4 regions of the Microbacterium sp. NPDC057741 genome follow, and region 1 is predicted to be linked to each of the others. Evidence: predicted binding sites of a transcription regulator. Region 1 holds the regulator's gene; each other region holds the start of a gene.
What was found. Region 1 encodes LexA, which represses DNA repair genes until DNA is damaged. Its sites were predicted from a motif close to TCGAACANNTGTTCGA; they were not measured.
Positions count from the first base shown of each region.

Region 2: ACFVDO_RS15505 (DUF222 domain-containing protein) is a predicted target of LexA. The motif match lies at 994-1,009, and genes of this name have one in related genera.
Region 3: ACFVDO_RS18135 (DUF222 domain-containing protein) is a predicted target of LexA. The motif match lies at 878-893, and genes of this name have one in related genera.
Region 4: recA (recombinase RecA) is a predicted target of LexA. The motif match lies at 710-725, and genes of this name have one in related genera.

Region 1 is NZ_JBHVJW010000007.1:211,209-213,407, reverse strand. It holds gene ACFVDO_RS18780 (LysM peptidoglycan-binding domain-containing protein) at 25-375, opposite strand; gene lexA (transcriptional repressor LexA) at 650-1,336, shown strand; gene ACFVDO_RS18770 (prolyl oligopeptidase family serine peptidase) at 1,441-2,199, shown strand, end outside.
Region 2 is NZ_JBHVJW010000005.1:60,489-62,687, forward strand. It holds gene ACFVDO_RS15505 (DUF222 domain-containing protein) at 1-983, opposite strand, end outside; gene ACFVDO_RS15510 (NAD(P)-dependent oxidoreductase) at 1,109-1,732, opposite strand; gene ACFVDO_RS15515 (TetR/AcrR family transcriptional regulator) at 1,779-2,199, shown strand, end outside.
Region 3 is NZ_JBHVJW010000007.1:83,690-85,888, reverse strand. It holds gene ACFVDO_RS18135 (DUF222 domain-containing protein) at 1-847, opposite strand, end outside; gene ACFVDO_RS18130 (class I SAM-dependent methyltransferase) at 1,152-1,847, opposite strand; gene ACFVDO_RS18125 (GntR family transcriptional regulator) at 1,918-2,199, opposite strand, start outside.
Region 4 is NZ_JBHVJW010000001.1:859,233-861,431, reverse strand. It holds gene ACFVDO_RS04200 (helix-turn-helix domain-containing protein) at 130-438, shown strand; gene ACFVDO_RS04195 (DUF3046 domain-containing protein) at 445-666, shown strand; gene recA (recombinase RecA) at 923-1,975, shown strand; gene ACFVDO_RS04185 (regulatory protein RecX) at 1,978-2,199, shown strand, end outside.

The DNA of each region.
Region 1 (2,199 bases):
TCGTATGGCGGCCGCTGCTCCGCTTCACTCCGTGTAACGCGTGGGGATCGCGAGCACCTGACCCACCTGCAGGGCACCGCCGTGCAGGTTGTTCAGACTGCTGATCTCGTCGATGACGTCGCGCGGGTCAGTGCCGGGGGCGACCTCGCCTGCGATCGACCAGAGCGTGTCTCCGGGCATGACCAGGACGGTCTCGAAGTCGACCGGAGCGGCATGCTCGCCGGAGGCGAGAGCGGAGCCACCGGCGATGCCCGCGTAAGCGATTCCGAAGGCGATCGGAGCGGCGACGAGGGCGCTCAGCACGCGGCGTCCGCGCCGCGTCATGCGCAGGCGAGTGCCGATGACTGCAGTGGGGGCGATGCCGATGGTGCTCATGTCGTGCTCCTCGTCAGATGGAATCAGCTTTCGCATCCGCCGCTCGGCCGGGAACGGCGGATGCGAAGCTGTGTTCCGAACTTATCTTCGATATCGAATACTTGTCAAGCGTTCTTCGAAATCCAGGACCCCGATACGCCGACACGCTCGAACAGATCTTCCGATTCCGGCGACTTCTCGGATACGGTTTCGATAACGACACCCCATCACGGACCACCGACATTCGAATCGGCTGCTCTCGGAGCACGGTGGGCCGGCGCACGAAGGAGCACCGATGAGCGACATCGCAGGCAACGCATCCGAGGTGCCGCGCACCCGCCGCCGCAAGAGCCTGAGCGCGAAGCAGATGGCGATCCTGGAGGTCATCCAGACCTCCATCGCGACCTACGGGTATCCGCCGAGCATGCGCGAGATCGGCGACGCTGTGGGGCTGAAATCGTTGTCCAGTGTCACCCACCAGCTCGGCCAGCTCGAGCTCAGCGGCTATCTTCGCCGCGATCCGGGCAAGACGCGCGCCATGGAGGTGCTGATCGACCTGCCGGGAACGAGCACCGAGAACCCCGCCGACGCCGTTCCCCCGGTAGGCGACGCCGCCCTGGTGCCCCTGGTCGGCCAGATCGCCGCCGGCGTCCCCATCACGGCCGAGCAGCAGGTGGAGGAGATCTTCCCCCTCCCCCGGCAGCTGGTCGGCAAGGGCGAGCTGTTCATGCTGAAGGTGCAGGGCGAGTCGATGATCGACGCCGCCATCTGCGACGGGGACTGGGTCGTGGTCCGCTCGCAGAGCACCGCCGAGAACGGTGAGATCGTCGCGGCGATGCTCGACGGCGAGGCCACGGTGAAGACGTTCCGGCAGCGCGACGGCCACACCTGGCTGCTGCCGCGCAACTCGTCCTTCGAGCCGATCCTCGGCGATGACGCCGTCGTCCTCGGCAAGATCGTCGCGGTGCTCCGCGCGGTCTGAACACCGCACACACGACGAAGGCACTCCCCGATCCGGGGAGTGCCTTCGTCGTTGTTGCGCGCACGCGCCCCGCATGTTGTGTGACGGGGCTCTACGCTCGAGACATGGCACCCGCGTACGGCACCTGGCCCTCCCCCTTCGACGCCGCGAGCATGGCGGCTGCATCGCCGCGGATCGACGGCGCACGATTCGTCGGCGACGAGATCTGGTGGGGCGAGTCGGTGCCCGCCGAGGGCGGCCGCATCGCGGTGCGCAGCTCGACCGGCGCCGAGATCCTGCCGTCACCCTGGAACGCGCGCTCTCGCGTGCACGAGTACGGCGGCGGAGCCTGGACGGCGGACGCCGCCGGCACCCTGTACTTCGTCGAAGGCGGCGACCAGCGGGTGTATCGGATGCCGCGGGGCGGCTCGCCCGAGCCGATCACCGAGGCTGGTCCCCAGTACGGCGGTCTGTCTGTGCAGCGCGGGCGCCTGCTCGCGGTGCGTGAGGACCTGCGCCCCGAGAAGCACGTCCGGGCGATCGTGGAGATCCCCACCGACGGCTCCGCCGCCGACAGCGACGACGCCGTGCGCGTCTTCGCCTCGACGAGCGGCTTCGTCGCGCATCCCGCGCTCTCCCCCGACGGCACTCGCATCGCCTGGGTGCAGTGGAGCACGGAGCGGATGCCGTGGGAGCAATGCCTCCTGCACCTCGCCGCCATCGGCGCCGACGAACTCGCCACCATCGGCACCAGTGCAGCGCTGCAGCCGGAGTGGGTGACTGACACCGAGCTGCTGTTCCTGGACGACCCGAAAGGGCGCTGGAACCTCGAACGCGTCGAGCTGGACGGCCTCCACGTCGTCTCGCGGACCGCGTACCCGATC
Region 2 (2,199 bases), on a different contig from region 1:
GCCTCTACCCGAGCGAAAAACTCCTCGATCGAGTCGTGGTCATCGGGCAGACGATCCGACCATGCCGCGCACCGAGCGTCTTCATCCGCGAACGTGCCCTCATCGGCTGTGGCGACCACGGCGTCGATCGAACCGCGAGCAATGCTGCCCGTCGACGCCGCACCATCCGCCGAAACCTCCATCGCAGCACGCCCGGCACCTGTTCCAACGCGGTCCGCCTGCAAACCATTGGCCAGCACACCATCGGACGGCTCGCCGTCGGTCTGCGCGCGCTCTGCGTTCCCCGTGCGGCGGTCCGCGGCCTCCGTCGCCCGCTCCTCAGCCTCCGCCTTCTCGGCACGCACGACCTCACGGACGAGCTGGTCAAGGCGGTCGCGGATCGCGAACGCGATGTGCTCCGGCAGCACCGCGGTCAACCTCGCCAGGCCGTCCTCGAGCGACACGATCTGCACGCACCGCTCCGCCCGCGCCCGCTCATGCCGCTCCCGCACCGTCTCCCCCAGCAGCGCCGCTACCACCTGCCGCGCATGCACCCCGGTGCGCGCCGGGGAGTCCTGCTCGGCGAACGCCAGCACCGCCGCATCGAACAACCCTGTCATCGCAGGGTCGACCGTGCCGTTGCGGACCGCCTCGTCGATCACCGCCGCCGCCTGCGTGATCTGCCGGGCATGGCCGACCGTGATCCGGCCCTCCCGCAGCGCATCCAGCACCGCAGAGTGATGATCGGTCAACGTCCGCGACGCGGCGAACGCCGACTCCACAGTCCCCTTCGCCAGGCGCCCCGCCGCAGAGAACTCCGCGAGCATCGACCGGCGGATCGACTCCCGCGCCAGCTGATGCTCCGCGACATCCGCATCGAACAGCACCTGACGAGCGGCAAGCAGCTCCGCCGCCCTCGCCTCCATCCGATCGATCTCCCGCCGACACGCCACCCAGGCATCGAGAAGAGCATCCCGCTCTTCGAATCCCGACACCTCGTCCATGCGTCCAGTTTAGTATATTTATACGAATTCGGGAAGGGTGAATCACGACTTTTCTCGGACGTTTCAGCCCAGATGGCCGGACCCGACTGATCGATCAAGCCGCACCCCCAAGGCGAGCATGCGCCTCACTCCGTGATGTACACCGCGTGGCCGATCCAGCCCGGATCCGTCAGCGCGTCGACGGCGGCACGGCCCACGGTGTCGAAGGTGGTGCTGTAGTGCCACCGCACGGAGAGGTCGATCCGGGTGCGGTACGGGACCCTCCCGGTGCCCTGCACGAGACGGCCGGGGCGGATGCTGGTCCAGTCGAGCCCGGAGGCCGCCATCGCGGCATCCATCGCCATCGTGTCCTCGTTGTTGGCCCGGAGCACCCGCTGCAGGATCGGCTTCGCGACGAACCGCGCGAGCGGGTCGTCGCCGGCGACATAGGGCGCACCGGCCGAGATCGTGATCAGGCGGCGGATGCCCGCGCGGCCCATCGCCTCGACGGTCGCGGCCATGCCGTCGCGGAGGATGCGGGTGTCGGCGTCGCCTTTGACGAAGCCGAGCATCGAGATCACCGCGTCCGCTCCGGCCATCGCCACAGCGAGAGCGTCGATGTCTCGGGCATCCGCCTGCGCGACCTCGGTCGACTGCGGCGCCGACGACGGGGTGCGCACCACCGACACGACCTCGTGGCCGGCGGCGAGTGCGTGGGCGACAGCCCGTCGGCCGGACCTGCCCGATGCTCCGATGATGACGACGCGCATGCGATTCTCCTGGGGTGAGTGAACACTTACTCACTAGAATAGCCCCATGGCCGAACCCGCTCCTCCCGCCCGCGAACGCTTCCTCGACGCGGCGCTGCTCGTCATGCGCGAGCGCGGCATCGCGAACACGACGACCAAGCTCATCGCGCAGCAGGCCGGGCTCTCCGAGGCGCTGCTGTACAAGAACTTCGACGACAAGCAGCACCTGTTCCTGTGCGTGCTCGAGGAGCGCACGCCACGGGTGCGCTTCGATCCCGACGCTGCGGGGTCGGAGGATCTCTTCGAGGAGATCATGACCCTGGTGGAGCAGCTGATGGCCTTCTTCACCCGCACCTTCCCGCTCGCCGCATCGGTCTTCGGCACGCCGGAGCTGCTCGCGCAGCATCGCGAAGGCGTCACCGCCCACGGCAAGGGCCCGGCGGAGGCCGTGACAGAGGTGCGCCGCTACCTCGAGGCGGAGCGCCGGG
Region 3 (2,199 bases), 130 kb from region 1:
CGTCATCCGTGCCGCCGTTCGGATTCCCGTCGGCCTCGGGGGTCTCCACGAAACAGACCCCAGCACCCACACGCGGGCTGAGCAGCGTGTCATTGAGCCGTGACCATTGCGCGTACACGTCCGGCAGCAGCCCACCCGAGACCGGGTAGACGCCGTCTCGGAGTCTCCCGAACCGGATGCCCCTGTTGCGGGATGCCCGCTCATCATCCGGCTCGGCCCCATCCGGGTCCAGCACCGCCACCACCGCCCGGGAGAAATCCGCCACCTCTCCCGGCGACGGCACAGGCACCCGCCCGACCTCGATGCCAGTATCCGGATGCAGCACAACCCCGGTCGCGTACGCGGCGACCAGTCGGTCCGCAGCCACCCGCTGCTCCTCACCGATCCGGGTGCGGGAGTGCTCGACCGGATCCGCCGCAGCCAGCAGCCCACCCAACCCGACATCCCCCGCCAGCAGCGCCGCACGCAACCGGTCGTATTTCGCCGGCAGGAACGTCCCGTCCGTGATCCCCCGAGTCCGCGCCAGATATCCGGCGGCGCGGACCACCCGCGCCGCCTGCGCCGAGTCGATCCGGCACACCATCGAGAGCAGGTCGATCGGCCGCCGGCACCCGTGCCCGGTCGTCAGCCGCTCGTCCCGCAGCCCCTCCGACCGCTCCCGCACCTGCACCGCCGCCTCCACCAGCACGCCGTCCACACACCGCTGAATCCGCCCCGCGACCTCCAACAACCGCATCAGCTCAGCATCCGACAAGTCAGGAAGAACCTCCCCCTCGAACGCGTCAGTCAGCACCGAAGAAAGCTCTGTCACCAGAGCCTCCACCCGGTCCACCACGACGCTGTTCATACCCTCCATTCAACCGAGGGCCACCGACATTCGAACATACTTTCACACTAAACCTTAAACCCCAGATTGAACCAACTATTCGAACCCGCAAGATCGAGCACCGGGAAGCACTCGAAAGGGGCGAAGCCGCAGCAGCATCCGCCCCGTCTCGCTCGGAACGCCTGCCTTTGAACTGGACGCAATCGGAAGTGTCACCGTCGGCCACGCTGCCGCGACGCATGCCGCGAGGAGAATGTCCGTTCGCAGACTCACCGATGCCGACTGGGCCGGCGAGGCTTTCACCGCATGACGAGCGGTTCCGCCATCATCGCCGGAGGATGACGCCGATCTGGAACCCGTCCATGCTCTCCTCGATGCCCTCGATGCGTCCGAACACGGACAGTTCATCCAGGAGCGAGCCGCGGGTGAACCAGTGCACGTACCCCTGTCCGTCACTGAAAGTGTCGAGCGGTTCGAGTTCCGTGAACTCTGCGGCCGCCGCCCGATGAACCGGGTCGTCCCGCAGACTTTCGAGCGCCTCCGCCTCCGTTGGCACGAGGTGACTGGTCACGACCAGGCGTCCGCCCGGGCGAAGCACCGTTGCGACATCGTTCAGCAGACCGCGTCGGCGCTCCCGTCCCGGGATGTAACAGAAGTGCTTGACAGAGAGGACGAGGTCGAACGACGTCGGCGGAAACTCGATTCCTGCGCCTGCGACGACATCGAACTCCACAGTGCCTGCGTCGCGGTCGCGCGCGAACTGCCGCGCGGCATCGATCAGCGGCCTACTGACGTCGATGCCTGTGACCCGATTGCCCTGCAGAGCGAGCGGAACCGCCAGCCGCCCGGCCCCGCAACCGAGATCCAGGATGTCCCACCCGCGCGGGCGCAGACGCTCCAGTAGCGAAGACTCGAGCTCAGTCGGCCCCTGGAGGTGTTCCGCTGAATACAGCGAGATCTGTTCCGGCGCCTCGAACCAGGCGCGCGTCCGCGCGATCAACTGGTCGGCGTCGGCACTCACGAGCGCCCACGCTACACGTGCGCCGGCATTCGCGCCGCAAGCGCTCGACGCTCGGACTCGGGCTCACCCGTCACCCGTCCCACGCCGCGCGCACCGCGCCGAGCGCCTGTTCCAGAGTCAACCCGGCGGATGCCGCGACGAACGCCTGCGCGGCATCCCGAACCGTGTCCTCGTAGGCGTGCCCGGCGCGCACCCGGGTGCCGCGCGCGCGACTGGTCTCGATCAGCCCTTCTTCCTCGAGCGCCGCGTACGCCTTCGCGACGGTTCCGGCCGCGACGCGCAGATCGCCCGCCAGTTGCCGGATCGACGGCAGCCGCTGCCCGCCCGGAAGATCACCCGCACGGATGCCGTC
Region 4 (2,199 bases), on a different contig from region 1:
GCTGATGACGGAGCGAACGCTCACAACTGAACCACAGAGAGAAACAGTAGATTTGAAGACGCCAGGTGGGGTTAGACTGGCGATCCGTTCGGCGCAACAGCCGGCGGAGACGATGGAGGGGAGGTTCCGATGATCCTTGTACGACAGGAGATCGGCGATGTGCTGAGGGACTTCCGCCTGCAGAAGGGGCGTACCCTCCGGCAGGTCGCGGGCAAGGCATCCGTCGCTCTCGGTTACCTCAGTGAGGTGGAGCGCGGGCAGAAGGAGGCGTCCAGCGAGATCCTCGCATCGGTCGCCGAAGCCCTCGACGTCCCCATCTCGACGATCATGCGCGAGGTCGGCGACCGCATCTCGGTGCTGGAGGGCATGCAGGTCTTCCCCGACGTGGTTCCCGACGATCTGGTCGCATCGGTCGAGCCCGAGCTCTCGCTGCGCTGATCGCGGATGCGACGCAGTGAGTTCCTGCGCGCCGTCGACGACGAGTTCGGCGCGCGCGCCACGGCGCTGACCCAGGACCTGGTCCTGAGCAGCATCGGTCGCACCGCCATAGAGGCGCTGGACGACGGCGTGTCACCGCGTGAGATCTGGCTGGCGCTGTGCGAAGAGGCCGATGTGCCGGCGATCCGTCGTTACGGCGTGGGTCGCCTCGAGCCTCGACAGCACTGACGATTCGATCCGCACTTCTGATCGATACCCGGGCGGCGTGTCATCGAAGAAGTGTTCGATAGGCGCGTATCGTTCTGCACAGATGGATTCCGGCCGGAATCTTCCCACAGGAGGGGGTATCGCCGACTCGATGTCGGTGGCCCCTCCTACGGTGAAAGACATGGCCTGAGCCATACGCCTTGTCTCAGATCCAGCCCCGCCGGGGTCGGACGCGACAGCCTACAGGCGGCAGAACTCGAGTACGAAGGAGCACGTCATGCCCTCACCCGCAGACCGCGAGAAGGCCCTTGAATCCGCCCTCTCCCAGATCGACCGCCAGTTCGGAAAGGGCTCGGTCATGCGACTGGGCAGCGACGAGCGTGCGCCGGTCGAGGTCATCCCCACCGGATCGATCGCGCTGGACGTCGCCCTCGGTATCGGGGGACTGCCGCGCGGCCGCATCATCGAGATCTACGGTCCCGAGTCCTCGGGTAAGACCACGCTCACCCTGCACGCGATCGCCAACGCGCAGCGCGCCGGCGGGATCGCCGCGTTCATCGACGCGGAGCACGCGCTCGACCCCGAGTACGCGAAGAAGCTCGGCGTCGACATCGACCAGCTGCTGGTCTCGCAGCCCGACACCGGTGAGCAGGCGCTCGAGATCGCCGACATGCTGATCCGCTCCGGCGCGATCGACCTTGTCGTCATCGACTCCGTCGCGGCCCTGGTGCCGCGCGCCGAGATCGAGGGTGAGATGGGCGACTCGCACGTCGGTCTGCAGGCTCGCCTGATGTCGCAGGCGCTCCGCAAGCTGACCGGTGGGCTCAACCAGACCAAGACCACTGCGATCTTCATCAACCAGCTGCGCGAGAAGATCGGCGTGTTCTTCGGCTCGCCCGAGACCACTGCCGGTGGTAAGGCGCTGAAGTTCTACGCGTCGGTGCGTCTCGACATCCGTCGCATCGAGACCCTGAAGGACGGCACCGACGCGGTCGGTAACCGCACCCGCGTCAAGGTCGTCAAGAACAAGATGGCGCCGCCGTTCAAGCAGGCCGAATTCGACATCCTCTACGGCGTCGGCATCTCGCGCGAGGGCAGCCTGATCGATTTCGGTGTCGAGCACGGCATCGTCAAGAAGTCCGGCTCCTGGTACACCTACGACGGGGACCAGCTCGGCCAGGGCAAGGAGAACGCCCGCAACTTCCTGATCAAGAACGACGACATTGCTCTGGCGATCGAGACGCAGATCAAGCAGAAGCTCGGCATCGGCGGGGCTGCTGCTCCGGCCGAACCCGTGGCCGACGAGCTGGCACAGCGCCGTCCGGCCTGATCATGACGGACACGAGCGGGGGTGAGCGCGACGACGATCGTCTCGCCCCCGTGATCCCACTGTTCGGCACCGCTCCGGCACAAACGGGAGAGACCGACGTCGTGCCTCGGCGCACCGGCGAGGACGGGCTCTGGCGTTCCACCTGGGATGAAGGCGGGGCGGAGCGCCCCGCCGACCCGGGCACGCGGCACCCCGCGTATGGCGCGCATGCGGGAGCGCCGGGC